DNA from 4 places in the Geodermatophilus sp. SYSU D00525 genome. Region 4 is predicted to be linked to each of the others. Evidence: predicted binding sites of a transcription regulator. Region 4 holds the regulator's gene; each other region holds the start of a gene.

Region 1 (5,223 bases), on a different contig from region 4:
GAGGCGACGGGGTCACGACCCGGTCCCGAGGGCGTCGGCACGCTCCCCATCGTCCCCGCCGGCGTCCGGCGCCGGGGCGCCAGGTCCGTGCGGACCCGGCTCGGGGGCGGTGGCCGGGACGCCGTCGACCCCGTGCGCGCCCTGCACCGCCGCGCCGGCGACCAGCGCGATCGACTCGGTGACCAGCCGGCGGGCGAGGGTGAGCCGGTCGTCGGCGTCCAGGCCCGCCAGGTCGGCGACCTTGAGCTCGCCGGCGGCCAGCAGGCCCTCGAGCGCGGCGCGGGTGGAGGCGGGGAACTCCAGCCGGCGGCGGCCGGCCAGCAGGGCGACCCGCCCGCCCTCGGCGGTGGCCGGGGCGTCGCGGAGCGCGCAGCGCAGCCGGCGGCGCAGCCGCAGCACGGTGTCCGGGCCGAGCGCGGCCGCCGCGGTGGCCTGCGCCAGCGGCGCGACCGGCTCGGGGCGCACCTGCGACCAGGTCCGCGAGCGCAGCCGCTCGGCGACCTCGCCGGGGTCCACCCGGCCCAGCCACTCCTGCAGCGCGGTCACGACCGTGGCGACGTCGTCGCGGACCGACGCCGGATCGGACAGGTCCAGGCCCAGCGGCAGGGCGCGGCGCAGCTCCCGGTCCTCGGCGGCCAGCACCCGCACCAGGTCCAGCGCCGACTCGGCCGCGGCCCACCGGGTCACCGAGTGCACGCCGATGGTCAGGTGCGCGCTGGTCTGCCCGAGCGCGACCGCCGAGTGCAGGTAGCCGCGCGGCAGGTAGAGGGTGTCGCCCGGGCGCAGCACGGCGTCGACCACCGGCTCGCGCTCGGCGGCCGCGGCGACGGCGGCCCGGCGGTCGGTCCACGGCTGGGTGCGCAGCGGCTCCTCGAGCACCGGCTCGTGGATGGTCCAGCGCTTCTCGCCGGCCACCTGCAGCACGAAGACGTCGTGGACGTCGTAGTGCGGGCTGAACCCGCGCGAGGACGGCGGCGTCACGTACGCGTTGACCTGCGTCGGGTGCCCCAGGTCGGCGGCCAGTTGGTCGGCGAACTCGATCAGCGGCGGCCAGAGCCGGTGCAGGCCCTGCAGGACCACGGTGCTGCCGTCGGCGAACAGCCGCAGCACGGCGTCGGAGGAGACCTGGTCGGCCACCTCGGCGCCGGCGCCGCCGGAGGTGGTGAACCGCTGGGCGTCGACGACGGCGCCGTCCTTGGCGATGCGCAGGAACGGCGTGCGCAGGCCGCGCCGCGACAGCAGCTCGTCGACGTCGGTCAGCGTCAGCAGGTCGGTGAACGACTCCCCGGTGTCCTCGGCGCGGGCGAGCAGCGGGCGGCGGGACCAGTACCGCTCGGCGAAGACCGCGGGGTCGAGGTGCGTGCACCGGCGCAGGGCCGGGCGGGTGTCAGCCCCGCCCGACCCCGCGACGGCCGGGTCCTGGCTCAGGCCGAACCGTCCGCGCCACCGTCGGCGCCGCCGTCGGCACCGCCGTCCGCACCGCCGTCGGCCGGGCCGTGACCGGCGCCGCCGTCGGCACCACCGTCCGCGCCGCCGTCCGCGCCCCCGTCCGCACCACCGTCGGCGCCGCCGTCCGCGCCGCCGTCCGAGCCGCCGCCCACCGCGCCGCCGTCGGCCGGGCCGTGGCCCGCGCCGCTGTCGGCACCGCCGTCGGCGCCGCCGTCGTGCTGGCCGGGCGTGCCCTCGCCGGCACCGCTGTCGGCCGGACCCTCCGTGCTGGTCATGTCGTCGTCGTCGAGCGCCATCGGGCTCCTCCGGGATCCGGGTCGGGACCGTCCGCCGGACGACGGTCGGTCGTGTCCCACCTACCTCGCCCGTGCGCCGGTCACACATGCGCCGACCAGCGTCGTCACGAGCTCCCCGGACACGCCGGGGACGGCGCGCCGCCGCCGGCGGGGGACCGTTAGTCTCCGAACACGTGTTCGAGCGGGGAGGTCGCGTGCGGTCGTCGGGCGGGCGTGCCGAGGGGTGCACGGTGCTGCACGTCGACATGGACGCGTTCTTCGCCAGCGTCGAGGTGCGCCGGCACCCCGAGCTCGCCGGCACGCCGGTCATCGTGGGCGGCGCGGGCAACCGCGGGGTGGTCACCTCGGCCACCTACGAGGCCCGCGCGTACGGCGTGCACGCCGCCATGCCGACGGCGCGGGCGCTGCGGCTGTGCCCGGCGGCGACCGTGCTGCCGGGGGACGTGGGCCTCTACGCCGAGGTGTCCCGGGCGGTCATGGCGCTGTTCCGGTCGGTGACCCCGCTGGTGGAGCCGCTGAGCCTGGACGAGGCCTTCCTCGACGTGGGCGGGGCCGGGCGCCGGCTGGGCGACGCCGCCGAGATCGGGGAGTACCTGCGCGCCCGCGTCTTCGACGAACAGGGCATCACCTGCTCCGTCGGCGTGGCCGGCACCAAGTTCGTGGCCAAGCTCGCCTCCACCCACGCCAAGCCCGACGGGCTGCTCGTCGTCCGCCCGGCCGAGGTCATCGACTTCCTGCACCCGCTGCCGGTCGGCGCGCTGTGGGGCGTGGGCGCGAAGACCGAGCAGGTGCTGCTGCGGCTGGGGCTGCGCACCGTCGGCGACCTCGCGCACGTCCCGGCGCGCACCCTGCAGCGGGCACTGGGCCCCGCCGCCGGCGCCCACCTGCACGAGCTGGCCTGGGGCCGCGACCCCCGCCGGGTGGTGCCCGACGAGCCGGAGCGCTCGACCGGGCACGAGGAGACCTTCCCCACCGACGTCGACGACCCGGCCGTGATCCACCGGGAGCTGCTGCGGCTGTCCGAGCGGACGGCGGCCCGGCTGCGCGCGGGCGGCTGGCTGACCCGCACGGTGAGCATCAAGGTCCGCTTCGCCGACTTCACCACCCTCACCCGCAGCCGCACCCTCGGCGTCCCCACCGACGTCGGGCAGGAGGTGTACGAGACCGCGCGGGCCCTGTTCGACGCGCTCGGGCTGGACCGGGCGCGGATCCGGCTGGTCGGCGTGCGGGCCGAGCGGCTGGTCCGGTCCGGCGAGGCGCCCCGGCAACTCGAGCTCGGCGCCCGCGAGCACGGCCGCCGCGACGCGGAGCTCGCCGCCGACCGGGCGGCCCGCCGGTTCGGCGCCGGCGCGGTGCGGCCGGCCACGCTGCTGCACCGCGACCGCGACCGCCGGGTGCGCTGAGGCGGGCCCGGGGGACCCGTCACGGACCCCCGGAGGGGTGGTCCCGACGGCAGTGCGGCGGGTCGCCGCGCACTCGCCTTTCGCACCCCGCCGACGGCTCGTATCCTCGGTGTCACCACCGGGTACGGGCCCGGTGGTGTCTGGCTCCGCCCACCTGGAGGTCTCGGTGCCGCTCTCCGAGCACGAGCAGCGACTGCTGGAGCAGATCGAGCGCGCCCTCGTCGACGACGATCCCAAGTTCGCCTCCTCCGTCCGCACCGGCGACCGCAGGCTCAAGGCCCGGCGGAAGCTGCAGCTCGGTGCGCTGCTGGTCGTGGTGGGCCTGGCCGTCCTCGTCGGTGGCGCCGTCGTCCCGTCCGTGCCCCTGGGCGTCCTCGGCTTCCTCGTGATGTTCGGCGGTGCCGCGCTCGGCGTCCTCAACTACCGCTCGGCCACCGGCGCCGTCGAGACCGGCCCGGCCGGTGCCCGCGGCGCGCAGGCCGGCCGTGGCCGGGGCGGCCGCCCCCGCCGGCAGCCGCTGAAGAACCGGCTCGAGGAGCGCTTCCGCCGCCGCTACGACCAGTAGCCCGCGAGACCCCGCCGACGGCCGCCGTCCCACCCGGGACGGCGGCCGTCGCCGTTCCCGGCACGGTGGCCTGGGGGGTCGACCGTCCGGGGACGGGTGGGGACACTGGAACCGCCACGAACGGGCCGCTCGGGAGGGGGAGTCCCGATGACGCAGACACAGCCCCTGGAGCACGTGTCCTTCGACCGTCCCGACGAGGTGCGGCAGGGCGACAACTGGCGGCTGGAGCTGGTGCGCCTGGCCGGCGACGTCGAGGTCGGCAGGATCACCGTCCAGCCCGGCTGGCGGTGGTCCGAGCACGTCAGGCCGGTCGCCGGCACGGACCTGTGCGAGGCGCCGCACCAGCAGTACCACCTCTCCGGCCGCATCCACGTCGTCATGGCGGACGGCACCGAGCTCGACGCGGGTCCCGGTGACGTCACGACGCTGCCGCCGGGACACGACGCCTGGGTCGTGGGGGACGAGCCGGCCGTGGCCATCGACTGGCACGGCGCCTCGGTCTGGGCGACCCGGCAGTAGACCCCGCCGGCCCGGGACCCGCGGGGTCCCGCTCAGGCGACGGGGGTCCGGCGGGGCAGGCGGGCGGTGACCGCCGCCCCGAGCGCGTCACCCAGCGACGCCGGCCACAGCAGGGCCCGGAGCCGGGCCCCGGGCGCCGCCGCCGCGGCCAGCCCCCGCCGCGCCCGGGTCAGCGCGGCGCCCAGGGACGGGTCGGCGGGCGCGCCGGGACGGCCGTAGCTGGCCGCCTCCTCCGCGCGGGCCAGCTGCCCGATGGCGTCGGCCGCGCCGGGGACGCCGGCGCCGTGCGCGCCCCCGGCGACGGCGACGCCGTCGAGGGTGCGGCTCAGCGCCGCCGCCTGCTGCCGCGGGGTCTGCGCGGGGTCCCAGGGCAGGCCGAGGTCGCGCGCGGTCGCGGCGAGCTCGTCCCACAGCGCGGCCGGGCTGCCGCCGGCCACCCGGCGGCGGCGCTGCAGCGCCCGGGCGCCGGCGGGCGCGGCCAGCAGCGCGGCCAGCCCGAGCAGCACGCCGGCGGCGAGCAGCACCGGGCGCGCCGACGACGTCTGTGCGGCCGTCGTCGTGCCCTGCGGCGTGGCGCCGTCGACCCGGTCCCGCTGGGGCGTCGGGACGCTCTGGGGCGCGGTCGGTGCGGTCGGGACGTCCTGCGGGCGCTCGAGGACCTCCTGGTCGGCCGGCCGCGGCGCCCACGGCAGGTCGACGGCGCGCTCGCTGTCGATCGGGGTCGGGTCGAACGGCACCCAGCCCAGGTCGTCGAAGTACACCTCGACCCAGGCGTGCGCGTCGTCGCTGGTGACCAGCCGTCCGCCGCCGGGCTGCACCCGGCCGGGGGTGTAGCCCAGCGCGACCCGGGCGGGGATGCCCGCGGCCCGGACCATGGCGGCCATCGCCCCGGCGTACTGCTCGCAGTAGCCCTGCTTGAGCCGCAGGAAGTCGGCGAGGTCGTCGCCGCTGGTGCCCGGCCGGGTCGAGAGGCTGTAGACGAAGCCGTTCG
Region 2 (5,223 bases), on a different contig from region 4:
CGGTCGGAGCCGGTGAGGAAGATCAGGCCGTACATGACGGCCACGATCAGGACCAGCGCGCCGAAGTAGCGGCGCGCCGGCAGGGCGCGGTTGGCCACGGGTCCTCCGTCAGAGGGTCTTGCCGGTGGGGCCGTCACCCGGCCGGTCGTCCCGGGGCGTGGTCTCGTCCGGGGCGGGCTCGACCACGGTCTCCCCGGTCGCCACCGGGCCGGGCACCTCGCCGGCCACCGGGCGGACCTGGAGGACCGCCTGCCGGGCGTAGGTCACCACGACGCCCGGGGCGATCTGGACCTGGACGGTGGCCGGGTCGTCGAGACCGGCCACCGTGCCGTACACACCGCCGGCCATGGTGACCGGCACGCCGATCGCCAGCGCCGACTGCGTCTGGTTCTGCTGGCGCTTGCGGGCCCGCGCGGGGAGCACGACCAGCGCCACGAACGCCAGCACGAGCAGGAGCAGGGGGAACAGTTCCACGACGGGAGTGCCTCTCTACCGCGCCGGCTGCGCGCGGTCGGTGCGGCCCGGGTCGGGACCGCTCGGGTACGTCGGTCGTGGCGCGCGGGACACCGTCCGCGCCGACACGGGATCGCACGGCCGGGACCGGTCGGCCCGGGGAGGGCCGAGTTGCGCGCCAGCGCCGATCAGTCTAGGCGTCGAACAGCGGTTCCGACGACGCGCCCGGGTCACGCGGGACGGCTGTGACACCCCCGAGGGGGATGCCGCCGCGCGGCACCGGGTGGCCGAGGTGCCGCCAGGCCGCCTCGGTGGCCACCCGCCCGCGCGGGGTGCGGGCCAGCAGCCCGGCGCGGACGAGGAACGGCTCGCACACCTCCTCGACGGTGGTCGGCTCCTCGCCCACCGCGACCGCCAGCGTGGAGACGCCGACCGGCCCGCCGGAGAAGCGCACGACCAGCGCCTCCAGCACCGCCCGGTCCAGCCGGTCCAGCCCGAGGTCGTCGACGTCGTAGAGGGCCAGCGCGGCCTGCGCGACGGCGCGGGTGACCCGGCCGTCGGCCTCGACCTCGGCGTAGTCGCGGACCCGGCGCAGCAGCCGGTTGGCGATGCGCGGCGTCCCGCGGGAGCGGCCGGCGATCTCGGCCGAGCCGTCGTCGGTGAGCTCGACGCCGAGCAGGTCGGCGCTGCGGGCGAGCACCTGCTGCAGCTCGGCGGGCTCGTAGAACTCCATCTGCCCGACGAAGCCGAACCGGTCGCGCAGCGGCCCGGTGAGCAGGCCCGCCCGGGTGGTCGCGCCGACCAGGGTGAACGGGTTGATCTCCAGCGGGATCGCGGTGGCGCCGGGCCCCTTGCCGACGACGACGTCGACCCGGAAGTCCTCCATCGCCATGTACAGCAGTTCCTCGGCGGGCCGCGCGATGCGGTGGATCTCGTCGATGAACAGCACGTCGCCGGGGCCGAGGTTGGACAGCATCGCGGCGAGGTCGCCGGAGCGCTCGATCGCCGGGCCGCTGGTGATCTTCACCGAGGTGCCGAGCTCCGAGCCGATGATCAGCGCGAGGCTGGTCTTGCCGAGCCCGGGCGGGCCGGACAGCAGCACGTGGTCCGGCGGCCGGCCCCGGCGCTTGGCGCCCTCGAGGACCAGCGCGAGCTGGCGGGCGACCTTGGGCTGGCCGATGAAGTCGGTCAGCGAGTGCGGCCGCAGCGCGGACTCGACCACCCGCTCCTCGTCCCCGGCCTGCGGGGAGACGGCGAAGTCGCGGCTGATGCCGGACTCCACCTCGCCGGTCAGCGACCGGTCGAACGGGGCGCTCACGACCGGCCCAGCAGCTGCAGCGCCTGGCGCAGCAGCAGCGCGACGTCGACCCGCCCGGTGCTGGTGAGCTGCTCGTCGGCGACCGGCGCGAGCGCGGTGAGCGCGGTGTCGGCCTCCTTGGTGGACCAGCCGAGCCCGACCAGCGCCGAGGACAGCTGGTCGCGCCAGGGCGCCACCGGGGTGACCGGCGCGAGACCCGCCGGGGCGGGCCCGTCGAGCTGGGTGTCGATGGTGGTGGCGCCCAGCCGGTCGCGCAGCTCGAGGATCAGCCGCTCGGCGCCCTTCTTGCCGATGCCGGGCACCTGCATGAGCGCCTTGACGTCGGCCGTGGACACCGCGCGGCGGACCTCGCGCGGCGGGTGGATGGCCAGCACCGCCTGCGCCAGCCGCGGGCCGACGCCGTTGGCGGTCTGCAGCAGCTCGAACAGCTGCCGCTCGTCGTCGTCGGCGAAGCCGTAGAGGGTGAGGGAGTCCTCGCGCACGACCAGGCTGGTGGCCAGGCGGGCGTCCTCCCCCACCGCGAGCCGGGCGATGGTGCCCGGCGTGCACTGCACGGCCAGGCCGATGCCGCCGACCTCGACGACCGCGCCCTCCGGGCCGACCGCGGCGACCCGGCCGCTCACCGAGGCGATCACCGGGACACCCCCTGCCAGCGCGGCAGCGTCCGCTGCACCACCGGCGCGCCGATGCCGCCGGCGATCGCCGCGACCCGCAGCCGGTCCTGGGCCGGGCCGCGCCACACGTGGCAGACCGCCAGCGCCAGGGCGTCGGCGGCGTCGGCCGGCTTGGGGGGTGACGCCAGCCCCAGCACCCGGGTGACCATGAGGGTGACCTGCTCCTTGTCCGCGCGGCCGTTGCCGGAGATGGCCGCCTTGACCTCGCTGGGCGTGTGCCAGGCGACCGGCCGGTCGGCCTGCGCAGCGGCCAGCGCCGCGACCCCGGCCGCCTGCGCGGTGCCGGTGGCGGTGCCCTTGTTGTTCTGGGTGAACACCCGCTCGATGGCCACGACGTCGGGCCGGTGCTCGCGCAGCAGCGCGGTGACCTGGGTGTGCAGCTCCAGCAGCCGCAGCTCCAGGTCCAGGTCCGCGGAGCTGCGGATCACGCCGACGCCCACGGCGGCCGGGCGCGTGCCGGGCCGGCCGTCGACCACACCCCACCCGCACCGGGTCAGCCCCGGGTCGATGCCGAGCACCCGCATGCCCGCTCCCCCTCCCACCGAACGCGTGTTCGACCGCAACCGTAACCGTCCCGGACGACGGCCCCGCGGCGCAACACGCGGCACGGTCCGGGGAGCGGTGCGCGGCCCCGGCCGTGCGCGGCGGGGAGGGAGAGGATGAGCTCCCTCAGCCGACCTTCTCGAGCACCTCGTCGGAGACGTCGTAGTTGGCGTAGACGTTCTGCACGTCGTCGAGGTCCTCGAGCGCGTCGATGAGGCGGAACACCTTGCCGGCGCCCTCCTCGTCGAGCTCGACGGTGACGCTGGGCACGAACCCGGCCTCGGCCGAGTCGTAGTCGATGCCGGCGTCCTGCAGCGCGGTGCGGACGGCGACCAGGTCACCGGGCTCGGAGACGACCTCGAGGGTGTCGCCGAGGTCGCGGACCTCCTCGGCGCCGGCGTCGAGGACCGCCATGAGGACGGTGTCCTCGTCGACGCCGTCGGCCTTCGGGACGACGACGACGCCCTTGCGGGTGAACAGGTAGGACACCGAGCCCGGGTCGGCCATCGAGCCGCCGTTGCGGGTCATCGCGGTGCGCACCTCGGAGGCCGACCGGTTGCGGTTGTCGGTGAGGCACTCGACGAGCACCGCGACGCCCCCCGCCGCGTAGCCCTCGTAGGTGATCGACTGGTACTCGACGCCACCGGCCTCGGCGCCCGAGCCGCGCTTGACCGCGCGGTCGATGTTGTCGTTGGGGACCGAGGACTTCTTCGCCTTCTGGATGGCGTCGTAGAGCGTCGGGTTGCCCGCGGGGTCACCGCCGCCGGTGCGCGCCGCGACCTCGATGTTCTTGATCAGCTTGGCGAACAGCTTGCCGCGCTTGGCGTCGATGGCGGCCTTCTTGTGCTTCGTGGTCGCCCACTTGGAATGGCCGCTCACTGTGCTCCTCCGAGGTCGGGGGCGCCGGCACCGGCGCCGCTGGGGGCTGCGACCGCCCCGCCGACCGCGCTCCGCACGATCTCCACGAAACACGCGTGGACCCGGGTGTCCCCGGTCAGCTCGGGGTGGAAGCTGGTGGCCACGACGTCGCCCTGGCGCACCGCGACGATCCTACCGTCGGCCGCTCCGCCCTCGACCCGCCCGAGGACCTGCACCCCCGGCCCGGCCTCCTCGACCCACGGCGCACGGATGAACACGGCCGACAGCGGGCCGCCGGGCACGCCCTCCACCGCGACGCGCGACTCGAAGGAGTCGGCCTGCCGGCCGAAGGCGTTGCGCCGCACGGTGACGTCGAGGCCACCGATCGTCTGCTGCCCGGGCGGGGCGTCGAGGAGCCGGTCGGCCAGCAGCACCAGCCCGGCGCAGGTGCCGTACACCGGCAGCCCGCCGCGGACGGCGGCACGCAGCGGCTCGAGCAGCCCGGTGCGGACGGCGAGGTTCGCCATCGTGGTCGACTCGCCGCCGGGCAGGACCAGCCCGTCGACGGCGGCCAGCTCGGCGGGGCGCCGCACCGGCACCGCGTCCGCGCCGAGCCCGGTCAGGACCGCGAGGTGCTCGCGGACGTCGCCCTGCAGCGCGAGCACCCCGATCCGGGGCGCGCTCACCAGCCGCGCGCGGCGAACCGCTGCGAGTCGGACAGCGTGTCCACGTCGATCCCGACCATGGCCTCGCCCAGCCCGCGGGAGACCTTGGCGATCACGTCGGGGTCGTCGTGGAACGTCGTCGCCTGGACGATCGCGGCGGCGCGCCGGGCCGGGTCGCCGGACTTGAAGATCCCCGAGCCGACGAACACGCCCTCGGCGCCCAGCTGCATCATCATCGCCGCGTCGGCCGGGGTGGCGATGCCGCCGGCGGTGAACAGCACGACCGGCAGCTTCCCGGTGCGGGCCACCTCGGCGACCAGGTCGTGCGGCGCGCGCAGTTCCTTGGCCGCGACGAACAGCTCGGTCTCGTCGAGGGTGCCCAGCCGCCGGATGCCGGCCCGGATCGCCCGCACGTGCCGCGTCGCCTCGACGACGTTGCCCGTGCCCGCCTCGCCCTTCGACCGGATCATGGCCGCGCCCTCGGCGATCCGCCGCAGCGCCTCGCCCAGGTCGGTGGCGCCGCAGACGAACGGCACGGTGAACGCGTGCTTGTCGATGTGGTGCGCCTCGTCGGCCGGGGTGAGCACCTCGGACTCGTCGACGTAGTCGACGCCGAGGCTCTGCAGCACCTGGGCCTCGACGAAGTGCCCGATGCGGGCCTTGGCCATCACCGGGATGGAGACGGCGGAGACGATCCCGTCGATCATGTCGG
Region 3 (5,223 bases), on a different contig from region 4:
CGCTGGTCACCGCGCAGGTGTTCACCGACGTCACGCTCGGCCTGCCCTCGGGTCCCAAGCCGCTGCCGAAGGACGCGAGCGTCACCGAGCGCTTCGCCAGCACGTGCCTGACCTGCACGATCACCTACACGTACCGGGTCGTCGTCCCGAACACCTCGATCGTCGGGAGCGTGCTGACCACCGTCACCACCCGGGCGCTGAGCACGCTGCCGCAGACCCAGCCGGTCACCTACGACGGCCGGCAGACGACGGTGCAGATCGGCGTCCCGACGCCGTTCCTCGTCAACACGCTGCTGCCGCTGCCGGACCTGCCCTCGGCGAACCTGCCGCAGCTGCCGACCGTCGACGTCCCGCTGCCCTCCCTGCCGTCGCTGCCCGCACCGGTGCCCACCACCCCGGAGGCGCCGCAGGCCCCGGCCACCGCCCCGGACGTCCCCGCGGCCGCGCAGGGGATCGACGGCGACGCCTACTCCTACGACCTCGGCGGCGGCGCGGCGCGGATGGCGCCCTCCGGCGGCGGGTCCGCGGCCTTCGACCCGTCGCGGCTGCCCGGGGCCGGCTCCCCCTCCGGTGCCGCGTCCGGCCCCGGCGGGGGCGGCACGGACGGCTCCGGCGGGGTCGCGGGCAGCTACGACGGCGCCGCGGTGCCGGTCTTCGGCGAGCTCGGCGGGCTCGACGGCGGCGCGCTGGAGGAGGAGAGCAGCACGGTGAGCGCCGACGGCGCCTCCCCCGGCCCGGCCCTGCCGTTCGCCGCGCTGGTCGCCGTCGTCGCGCTGGCCGGCAGCACCGCCGCGCTGGTCCGCACCTCCCGGGCGGCCCGCTCCCGCTGACCCCGGCGGGAGCCGGCGGGCGCGCTGGTACCCTCGGGGGGCGCGTCCCGCGTGCCGTCCGAGGCAGGCAGGGCGCGCGACGCGTGTACGACCCTCCTGCTGCAGACGTCCTGCAGCCGCCACAGACCAGAGGAGGTGGGGTTCTCCGTGCGTCACTACGAACTGATGGTCATCCTCGACCCCGACCTGGAGGAGCGCACGATCGCTCCCTCCCTCGACCGGTTCCTGACCGTCGTCACCAGCAGCGGTGGCACCGTCAAGACCGAGATCTGGGGCCGGCGCCGCCTGGCCTACGAGATCGAGAAGCACGTCGAGGGCATCTACGCCGTCGTCGACATCCAGGCCGAGCCCGCCGCGGTCGCCGAGCTCGACCGTCAGCTCAACCTGAACGAGTCGGTCCTGCGGACCAAGCTGATCCGGCCCGAGGTCCACTGACCATGGCCGGCGAGACCGTCATCACCGTCATCGGCAACCTGACCTCCGACCCGGAGCTGCGGTTCACGCCGTCGGGGGCCGCGGTCGCCAACTTCACGGTCGCCTCGACGCCGCGCACCTTCGACCGGCAGTCGCAGGAGTGGAAGGACGGCGAGGCGCTGTTCCTCCGCTGCAACGTCTGGCGGCAGGCGGCCGAGAACGTGGCCGAGTCCCTCACCCGCGGCTCGCGGGTCATCGTCTCGGGGCGCCTCAAGCAGCGCTCGTTCGAGACCAAGGAGGGCGAGAAGCGCACCGTCGTCGAGCTCGAGGTCGACGAGATCGGTCCCTCGCTGCGCTACGCCACCGCGAAGGTCACCCGGGCCTCGCGCGGTGAGGGTGGCGGCGGCGGTGGCGGTTTCGGCGGCGGCGGTGGCGGCGGTTTCGGCGGCGGCGCGAGCGACCCGTGGTCGACGCCCGCCGGCCCGTCCGACGAGCCGCCCTTCTGAGAAGGACCCCCTCGCCCCCACGCCTCGCTCCGCTCGGCGCGGGCCCCTGCGAGGGGGCCGGTCCACCACCTCACCACGCTCTAGCCGTACCTGGAGAACCCAGTGCCCAAGCCCCCTGTGCGCAAGCCCAAGAAGAAGGTCTGCCAGTTCTGCAAGGACAAGGCGACCTACATCGACTACAAGGACACGACGCTGCTGCGGAAGTTCATCTCCGACCGCGGCAAGATCCGTGCCCGCCGCGTGAGCGGCAACTGCAGCCAGCACCAGCGGGACGTCGCCACGGCCGTCAAGAACAGCCGTGAGATGGCCCTGCTGCCCTACACCTCGACGGCGCGCTGACCATGAGCACGATGAAGCTGATCCTGACGCAGGAGGTCACCGGTCTCGGGTCCTCCGGTGACACCGTCGAGGTCAAGGGCGGCTACGGCCGCAACTACCTCCTGCCCCGCGGCCTGGCCATCGTCGCCACCCGCGGTGCCGAGAAGCAGGTCGAGTCGCTGCGCCGGGCGCGTGCCGCCCGCGACGTGCGGTCGCTCGAGGAGGCCCAGGCCGTGGCCGGGCGCCTGTCCGGCCTGACCGTCCGGGTGCCCGCCCGCGCCGGCGACGGCGGCCGCCTGTTCGGCCGCGTCACCACCGCCGACGTCGCCGCGGCCGTCACGGCCGCCGGCGGCCCGGAGCTGGACCGCCGCCGCATCGAGCTGCCGAGCAGCATCAAGACCACCGGCAAGCACACCGTCACCGTGCGGGTGCACCCGGAGGTCACGACGACCCTCCCCATCGAGGTCGTCGCCGGCTGAGGACGCCGCAGCACCGCCCGCGAGGGGCGTCGGACAACCGTCCGGCGCCCCTCGCGGCGTCTCCGGGCCGTGCCCGCCCTCCCGGGACCCCGGGGTCCCGGACGGCGGCAGGGAGGCGGCGGACACCGCGGACGGCGGCCGTCGTGGCCGGGCCCCGGGTGCCGGCGGGCGCCTGTGACGGCTGCGCCGGGCGGGACGACACGACACGCCCGGAGCCCCCGGCGCGCCGACTTTCTCGTGTCCACAGCCGGTGGGTGGCCGGGACGCAGGTGACGCCCGCGAGACCGCGGCACGACCGGCCGGTGTCCTCCCCGTCTCCACATGTCGACTCCGGCTGTCCACCGACTTGTCCACAAGTTGTGCAGAACGCGGCCCACACGGGTGTTGGACGGGTCCGTCCCCGCTTCCTAACGTCGTCTCCTGCGCCGGACCACCACGAACTGTCGGTGGCTCCGGGTAGTGATGTCCTCGAACGCGTGTTCGAGTGGCACGCGAGGCGTCCTGGTGCTTCCCCCACCGGGCCCCGGCCGGGCGGCCGGGGTCTGTACGCGCGCGCGTGCCCACGAGGAGAGGGAGGTACCCAGGTGGCGGTGGCCGACGACTTCAGCCGGCCGCAGGCGACGGCGCCGGAGTACGACCGGCAGCCGCCGCAGGACGTCGCGGCCGAGCAGTCGGTGCTGGGCGGCATGCTGATGAGCAAGGACGCCATCGCCGACGTCGTGGAGCAGCTGACCGGCAACGACTTCTACCGGCCGGCGCACCAGGTGATCTACGACTGCATCCTCGATCTCTACGGCCGGGGTGAGCCGGCCGACGCGATCACCGTCGCCGCGGAGCTCAACCGCACCGACCAGCTGTCCAAGATGGGCGGCGCGGTGTACCTGCACACGCTCATCGCCTCGACGCCGACGGCGGCCAACGCCGGCTACTACGCCCAGATCGTCGCCGAGCAGGCCACCCTGCGCCGCCTGGTGGAGGCCGGCACCCGCGTCGTGCAGCTGGGCTACGGCGCGGCCGGCGGGCGGGGCGACGTCGACGACATCGTCGACCGGGCGCAGCAGGAGATCTACGAGGTCACCGAGAAGCGGATGAGCGAGGACTACTCGCGCCTCGAGGACGTCCTGCAGCCCACGATGGACGAGCTCGACGCCATCGCCTCCCGTGGCGGCACCGCCCGCGGCGTGCCCACCGGCATCCGCGACCTCGACGAGCTGACCAACGGCCTGCAGGCCGGGCAGATGGTCGTCATCGCCGCCCGTCCCGGTGTGGGCAAGTCGACCCTCGGGCTGGACATCGCGCGGTCGGCCACGGTCAAGCACCACATGCCGGCCGTCATCTTCTCGCTCGAGATGAGCAAGCACGAGATCACCATGCGTCTGCTGTCGGCCGAGGCGAAGGTGCCGCTGCACCACATGCGCGCCGGCACGCTGTCCGACGAGGACTGGTCGAAGCTGGCCCGCCGGATGGGCGAGGTGGCCGACGCCCCGCTCTACATCGACGACTCGCCGAACATGACCATGATGGAGATCCGGGCCAAGGCGCGGCGGCTCAAGCAGCGCAACGACCTCAAGCTCGTGGTCATCGACTACCTCCAGCTCATGACGTCGGGCAAGCGCGTCGAGAGCCGCCAGCAGGAGGTCTCGGAGTTCTCCCGGGCGCTGAAGCTGCTGGCCAAGGAGCTCGAGGTCCCGGTCATCGCGATGTCGCAGCTCAACCGTGGGTCCGAGCAGCGTCAGGACAAGAAGCCGATGCTGTCGGACCTCCGCGAGTCCGGCTCGATCGAGCAGGACGCCGACATGGTCATGATGATCCACCGCGAGGACATGTACGAGAAGGAGAGCCCGCGGGCCGGCGAGGCCGACATCATGCTGGTCAAGCACCGCAACGGCCCGACGGCGAACGTCACCGTCGCCTTCCAGGGCCACTACAGCCGCTTCGTCGACATGGCCAACTGAGCATGGCCAACTGAGTCGGCACAGCCGACCGACCGGCCGCACCGACGCGCACGAGGGCCCGGGACCGTCACGGTCCCGGGCCCTCCGTGCGTCCGCGGTGTTCCACGTGGATCACCGAGCGCGACGTTGCAACGACGCACCGTCGCACTGCAACGTCGTGACCCCGGTCGCGCCCGCTCGTTGGTCCGGGCCGAGCACCGCCGAGCCCGGCCGTGTCCTCGATCGACCGCTTCCCGTCGAGAGGCCATCGCGTGACGACCCTGCCCGAGCACCCCCGCACCGACGCGCCCGCGCCCACGCACAGCCGCCGCCGTTTCCTCACCTACCTCGTCGCCGCGCCGACGCTCGCCGTCGCGGCGCAGGTCGTCGCCGAGGTGGCCGGCCCGGCCACCGCGCAGGCGCTGCCGTCCCTGCCCGCGCCGGCCGAGCTCCTCGACCTCGGTGACGTGCTGATCCTCGCCGGGAAGCCCACCGAGGACCTCATCGTCGTCACCGTCGACGAGCGGGGCCGGGTCGGCCTGGCCCTCCCCCGCGCCGAGGTCGGCCAGGGCATCACCACCGCCGTCGCCATGCTGCTGGCCGACGAGCTCGACGTGCCGCTGGACCGCGTCGACGTCACCCTCGCCGACGCCCGCCCCGAGCTCGTGTTCAACCAGCTCACCGGCGGCTCCAACACCATCCGCAGCGTCTACGGCCCGGTCCGGCGGGCGGCCGCGGTCGC
Region 4 (5,223 bases):
GAGCTCTCCCTCGGTGAGTGGTGCGGGCGGCTGGGGAAGAGAGCCGCCCTGTTCCTATCCGGTGCTGCTGACGGTTTCGGTGGTGCTGGGAGGGCCGGCGACGCTGCCGGCGCACGTCTGGTCGCGCGGGCGGCGGTCAGCCGTCGCGGGCGGTGGAGGGGGTGCGGGCGGAGCCGCGCCGGCGCGGCGCCGGCGGCTCGATCTGCAGCCCGGGCAGCGGCGGGGTGCCGCCGCGGTGGTGGCGGGCCCGCAGCTCGGTGATCTCCTTCTCGAAGTCCTCGACCGAGGTGAAGGCGCGGTAGACGCTGGCGAAGCGCAGGTAGGCGACCTCGTCGAGCTCGCGCAGCGGCTGCAGGATGGCCAGCCCGACCTCGTGGCTGGGGACCTCGGCCACGCCGCTGGCGCGGATCGCGTCCTCCACCTGCTGGGCCAGCTGCTGGAGCTGGTCCTCGTCGACCGGCCGGCCCTGGCAGGCGCGCCGCACGCCGGCGACGACCTTGGTCCGGTTGAACGGCTCGCTCACCCCGCTGCGCTTGACGACGGCGAGCACCGCCTCCTCGACGGTGGTGAAACGGCGGCCGCAGGCCGGGCACGAGCGGCGGCGACGGGTGGTTGCCCCCTCGTCGGCCTCGCGCGAGTCGATCACGCGGCTGTCGGGGTTGTGGCAGAACGGGCAGCGCACTGCGGTTCACCTCCTCCGCGGGAGACCGGACCGGGGACCCGGTCGGGCGGCTGGTGCCGACGGGCTCGTCCGGCCCTGCCGGACCCGCCCGTCTGCGTCTGTCTGTGGACCCCTCTGGGGACATCCGGTGGACACCCCGTGGAGGTCCTGAGGACGGCCTGTGGAGGACTTCCATCGGTGCAACTACTAGATGTAGGGGGACAGTAGGCCCCGCTCCACTACATCTGCAAGACGAGAACGCGCGTGTCTCTTCCGTCGAGATCCGGCCGTGACCCCGTGGTGACCAGGGGCGAGCAGGGTCCCCTCCCGTCACACGACACGCCGGGACGCCGCGCGTGTCGGCGCGCGGGAGGGGGCGGGTGGGTGTATCGACCGCCCGTCAGGAGGGCGTCCACGAGCGCCTGCGGTGGCGCGCGGACGCCCGCCCGGATCGCCGGCGGGACGCCGGCACGGGAACCACGGGCCCCGGGAGCACTCGCCCCCGCGGCGGGTCAGACGGTCGGGCGGACGGCGGGGCGGCCGCCGCGGGGGTGCGGCACCAGGTCCCCGAGGCGGATCGGCCGGGTGTAGAGGCGGGCGTCCTCGGCGAGGGTGTCGGCAGCGGGAGGTGCGGCCACGGACCCGAGGGCGATGGCGGGCATCTCCGCCGTGACGGCGCGGTGCCGCCCGGCGCCGTGGACGGCCCGTGCGCGGTGCCGGCCCGCGCCACCGCCGACGGCGGGCATCTCGGCGGTCATGTCGAGGCCGTGTCGACGTGCTCGGCGGGAGCGCTCGAGCGCAGGGCCTGCCGCCCGGTCCGATGCCGCCACGGCTGCCGGCGGGACCTCGGGCGCCGGCGCGAGGTGCCGTTCGGGCAGTCGCACGTCGGCCAGCCCCACCCAGGTGCCGGCACCCTCGACCACCTCGGGGACGTCGGTCCGCAACCGCACCCAGGCCTCGCACACGCCGGCGTCGTCGTGTCGCCAGCCGAGCATCGCGCCGGGCACCCAGCTGCTGTTCACGAACACCTCGACGTCCTGTGGGGACCCGAAGGACACCGCTGCCTGGCTGTTCACGGCTGCTGACACGGTCCTCACCGTAAGTGTTGGTCTGCACTCATTTCGTGAGCGACGCGACCGCCGATGGTTGACGAACCGGGGAGGTCCGCCTCGTCAGTTCCGGCCGCCCGGCCGCCGGCGGAGCGCCTACGGCAGGCGCAGCACCTGGCCGGGGACGACGACCGCCGCCTCCAGGTCGTTGAGCTCCTCGATCGCGTCGACCACCGCGCGCACGTCCTGGCCGGGGCCGGCGACCTCCGCGGCGATCGACCACACCGTGTCACCGCTCTCGACCACGACGCTGCTCTCGCCGGCCAGGCGCAGGCCGTCATCAGGGGCGAGGACCCCCCGGCCGAGGGCGGCCCCGCCGACGCCGGCGGCGAGGACCAGCACGGTGACCAGGCGGCGCCCGCGACGGGTCAGCCGCACCGGCGACGGGGCCGGCGCGCACCGCGTGCGGACGGCGGTCCGGGCGGGCTCCGAGCGCACCGGCCGCCCGCTGGGGCGGGCCGGGTCGCGACGGGTGCGCGGCCCCTCGGCGGCCGGCCCGGCGGTGCGCGCGGGAGCCGCCGCGGGACGGTCGGGCACCGGCCGCAGGTGCCCCGCGACGCGGGGACCCGAGCCCGGCAGGCCCGCCCGCGGCGCCGGCCGGTCGGCGCGAGCCGGGACCGACCGACCCCCGCCGGCGGCCGTCCCGCCCTCCCCGCGGAGCGGCGGCCGCCACGGGACCCGGACCGCCGCGTCGAACTCGAGCACTGCCTGCCGCACGCTGCCCATGACCGCTCCTCCAGATCGGGTCCACCGAATCGAACGCGTGTTCGATCGAACGTCTGTCCGGATGTCTACCGCACGGGTCCGACGAGTGCGAGAGCGGCGCGGCGTGTCCTTCGAACACACGTTTGAACCTGTGGCGCCGGCGCGCTACGGTCCGTGCGGGCGCACCGCCCGCCGACCGGCCCCGGGCCGGGAGGGCGACGGACGGGCCGCGGGGACGCGGCCGGCGAGGAGGAGACGTGGCGGGCACGAGCGGGACCGGCCAGGGCACCCGGGGCGGCGCGGCGACCCGCCGTCCGGCCGCCGAGCGCGGTGCCGGCGCGGACGGCACGGGCGCCGTGCGCACCTTCCCCGACCGGGGCGAGGGCGGCGACGGCCTGACCCAGCGGCAGCGCCGGGTCCTCGAGGTCATCCGCGACTCGATCGAGCGGCGTGGCTACCCGCCCTCGGTCCGCGAGATCGGCGAGGCGGTCGGCCTGTCCTCGGCGTCGTCGGTCGCCCACCAGCTGTCGGTGCTGCAGAAGAAGGGCTGGCTGCGGCGCGACCCCAACCGGCCCCGCGCACTCGACGTCCGGCTGCCCGGCGAGACCGCGGGCGAGTCCGCCCCCGCGGCGCCCGCCGCGGCCGCCGACGGCTCGGCGGCCCCCACCTACGTCCCGCTGGTCGGGCGGATCGCGGCCGGTGGCCCGGTGCTCGCCGAGCAGGCCGTCGAGGACGTCTTCCCGCTCCCCCGCGAGCTCGTCGGCGAGGGCACGCTGTTCATGCTGCGCGTCGCCGGTGACTCGATGGTCGACGCGGCCATCTGCGACGGCGACTGGGTCGTCGTCCGCCAGCAGCCCACCGCCGAGAACGGCGAGATCGTCGCCGCGATGCTCGACGGCGAGGCCACGGTCAAGACGTACAAGCGCCGCGACGGGCACGTCTGGCTGCTGCCGCACAACCCGGCCTACGAGCCGATCCCCGGCGACGAGGCCACCGTCCTCGGCCGCGTCGTCACCGTCCTGCGGCGGGTCTGAGCCGCAGGTCCCCACCGGTGCCGGAGCTCAGGCGCTGGCGGGCGGACCACCGGACCGGCGGCGGCGCAGCCGCCCGCCGATCCACACCAACGCGGTCGCGACGACGGCGGCGGCCACGCCGGCGGCCACCGGCGACAGGCCCCCGGCGTCCCCGCCGAGCAGGGCCGACGGCGACGGGTCGGCCGCGGGGGGCGCCGCCGTCGTGGGCGGCGCGGACCCCGCCGGGACCGGCACCGCGGTCACGTCCCCGGGGAGGCCCTCGCCGGCCACCAGCAGCGCGCTGCCGTCCGCGGTGAACGACACGGCCTCCCCCTGCGGTGCCTCGGGCAGGGCGATCCGCACCGGCTCGCCGGCCAGCGCCCCCGGGACGTCGGCCCCGGCGAGCGGCCAGACGTAGGCGTCGGTGTAGGTGCGCAGCGCGATCCGGCTGCCGTCGCGGGCGACCGCCCCGCCGGTGACCAGCAGCTGCCCGGCCCGGCCCACGGGACCGCCGGGCGTGCCGGTGAGGGTGAACGCGACGGTGCCGACGTCGGCCAGCGCGACCGTGCCGCCGTCGACCAGCGGCGCCGCCGGCCGGTAGACGTGGCTGGCGCCGAGCACCTCCTTGGTCACGATGTACGGGGTCCCGTCGGGGGCGAGCAGCAGCGCCTCGGCGTCGTGCGGGCCGTCGGGGTAGGTCAGCCGGTACAGCGCCGTCCCGCCGTCGGGCCGCAGCGCGACGAGCGCGACCGTCGTCCGGACGGTGGTGTTGTCGCCGGTGTCGGCCAGCCACACCGTGCCGTCGGGGCCGACGCCGAGGTCCTCGGGGTCGTAGGGGTCCACCGGCGCGGTGGTCACGTCGACGACCTGGCACGCGCCGTCGAGCACGTACACGGCGACCTCGTCCCCGCCGTCGACCACGGCGAGCATCCGGTCGCCGACGTCCACCAGGCCGGAGAGCTCGGCCAGCCGCGGGTCGGTCACCTGGCAGCGGACCGAGGGAGCGGCCGGCTCCTCGGCCGCGGCCGGCGCCGCCCGGAGGGCGAGCAGGCCCGCGGTCAGCAGGACGGCCGGTGCCCGCCGGACGGTGCTACGCGGACGGGCGGCCGGACCGGGCACTCGCCCAGCGTGACAGCACCAGCGCGTCGAGTGCGTGAACCACGCCCAGCAGCAGCAGCCCGACGGCCGCGCCCACCACGGCGTCGGTGACCCAGTGGAAGTCCAGCGAGACCATCGCGATCCCGGTGGCCACCGGCCCGACGACGGCCAGCCACCACAGGGTGCGCTGCACCCGCGGCCCGAGTCCGTACTCGACCGCCTGCCAGCGCGCCACGCCCCACATGAGCACGGCGTTGGCCACGTGCCCGGAGGGGTAGCTGGCGCCGTCGCGGTGGAAGAAAGAACCGGGATAGGCGGGGGCGGTGCGGCCGGTGCCGAACTTGAACGCGTAGACGACGACGGTGAGCAGCGCCAGTGCGGTGACCACCCGCAGCAGCGGCAGCACCGTCCGCTCGCGCACGCACAGCCAGCCGACCAGGGCGGCCAGCACGATGAGGATGGTGCCGCGGCCGCCGATCTGGGTGACCGCCCAGACCGGCCAGTAGGCCGGGGAGTCGCGCAGGTCCCAGGCGCTGACCACCTCGGACACCTCGAGGTCCAGCCGCTCGAGCACCCCGCGGCTGAGCAGGTCGACGGTGACCCCGACGGTGACCGCGAACGCCACGACCAGCAGCCA

The links. Region 4 encodes LexA, which represses DNA repair genes until DNA is damaged. Its sites were predicted from a motif close to TCGAACANNTGTTCGA; they were not measured.
Region 1: a site for LexA is predicted at 1,911-1,926, ahead of dinB (DNA polymerase IV). Genes of this name have one in related genera too.
Region 2: a site for LexA is predicted at 2,987-3,002, ahead of ruvC (crossover junction endodeoxyribonuclease RuvC). Genes of this name have one in related genera too.
Region 3: a site for LexA is predicted at 3,016-3,031, ahead of dnaB (replicative DNA helicase). Genes of this name have one in related genera too.

The regions. Positions count from the first base shown of each region.
Region 1 covers NZ_JBJGZK010000006.1:7,724-12,946, forward strand. Annotated here, with positions in the region: gene ACI796_RS07005 (cupin domain-containing protein) at 13-1,137, opposite strand; gene ACI796_RS07010 (BatC protein) at 1,425-1,745, opposite strand; gene dinB (DNA polymerase IV) at 1,976-3,148, shown strand; gene ACI796_RS07020 (DUF3040 domain-containing protein) at 3,285-3,713, shown strand; gene ACI796_RS07025 (cupin domain-containing protein) at 3,861-4,232, shown strand; gene ACI796_RS07030 (transglutaminase family protein) at 4,265-5,223, opposite strand, start outside.
Region 2 covers NZ_JBJGZK010000006.1:121,654-126,876, reverse strand. Annotated here, with positions in the region: gene secD (protein translocase subunit SecD) at 1-98, opposite strand, end outside; gene ACI796_RS07575 (preprotein translocase subunit YajC) at 109-474, opposite strand; gene ruvB (Holliday junction branch migration DNA helicase RuvB) at 647-1,771, opposite strand; gene ruvA (Holliday junction branch migration protein RuvA) at 1,768-2,406, opposite strand; gene ruvC (crossover junction endodeoxyribonuclease RuvC) at 2,403-2,969, opposite strand; gene ACI796_RS07555 (YebC/PmpR family DNA-binding transcriptional regulator) at 3,115-3,867, opposite strand; gene pdxT (pyridoxal 5'-phosphate synthase glutaminase subunit PdxT) at 3,864-4,532, opposite strand; gene pdxS (pyridoxal 5'-phosphate synthase lyase subunit PdxS) at 4,529-5,223, opposite strand, start outside.
Region 3 covers NZ_JBJGZK010000005.1:167,968-173,190, forward strand. Annotated here, with positions in the region: gene ACI796_RS06790 (hypothetical protein) at 1-830, shown strand, start outside; gene rpsF (30S ribosomal protein S6) at 978-1,265, shown strand; gene ACI796_RS06800 (single-stranded DNA-binding protein) at 1,268-1,750, shown strand; gene rpsR (30S ribosomal protein S18) at 1,853-2,089, shown strand; gene rplI (50S ribosomal protein L9) at 2,101-2,547, shown strand; gene dnaB (replicative DNA helicase) at 3,138-4,502, shown strand; gene ACI796_RS06820 (molybdopterin cofactor-binding domain-containing protein) at 4,754-5,223, shown strand, end outside.
Region 4 covers NZ_JBJGZK010000026.1:5,959-11,181, reverse strand. Annotated here, with positions in the region: gene nrdR (transcriptional regulator NrdR) at 137-682, opposite strand; gene ACI796_RS18510 (hypothetical protein) at 1,174-1,749, opposite strand; gene ACI796_RS18505 (LysM peptidoglycan-binding domain-containing protein) at 1,867-2,496, opposite strand; gene lexA (transcriptional repressor LexA) at 2,733-3,509, shown strand; gene ACI796_RS18495 (hypothetical protein) at 3,537-4,607, opposite strand; gene ACI796_RS18490 (phosphatase PAP2 family protein) at 4,579-5,223, opposite strand, start outside.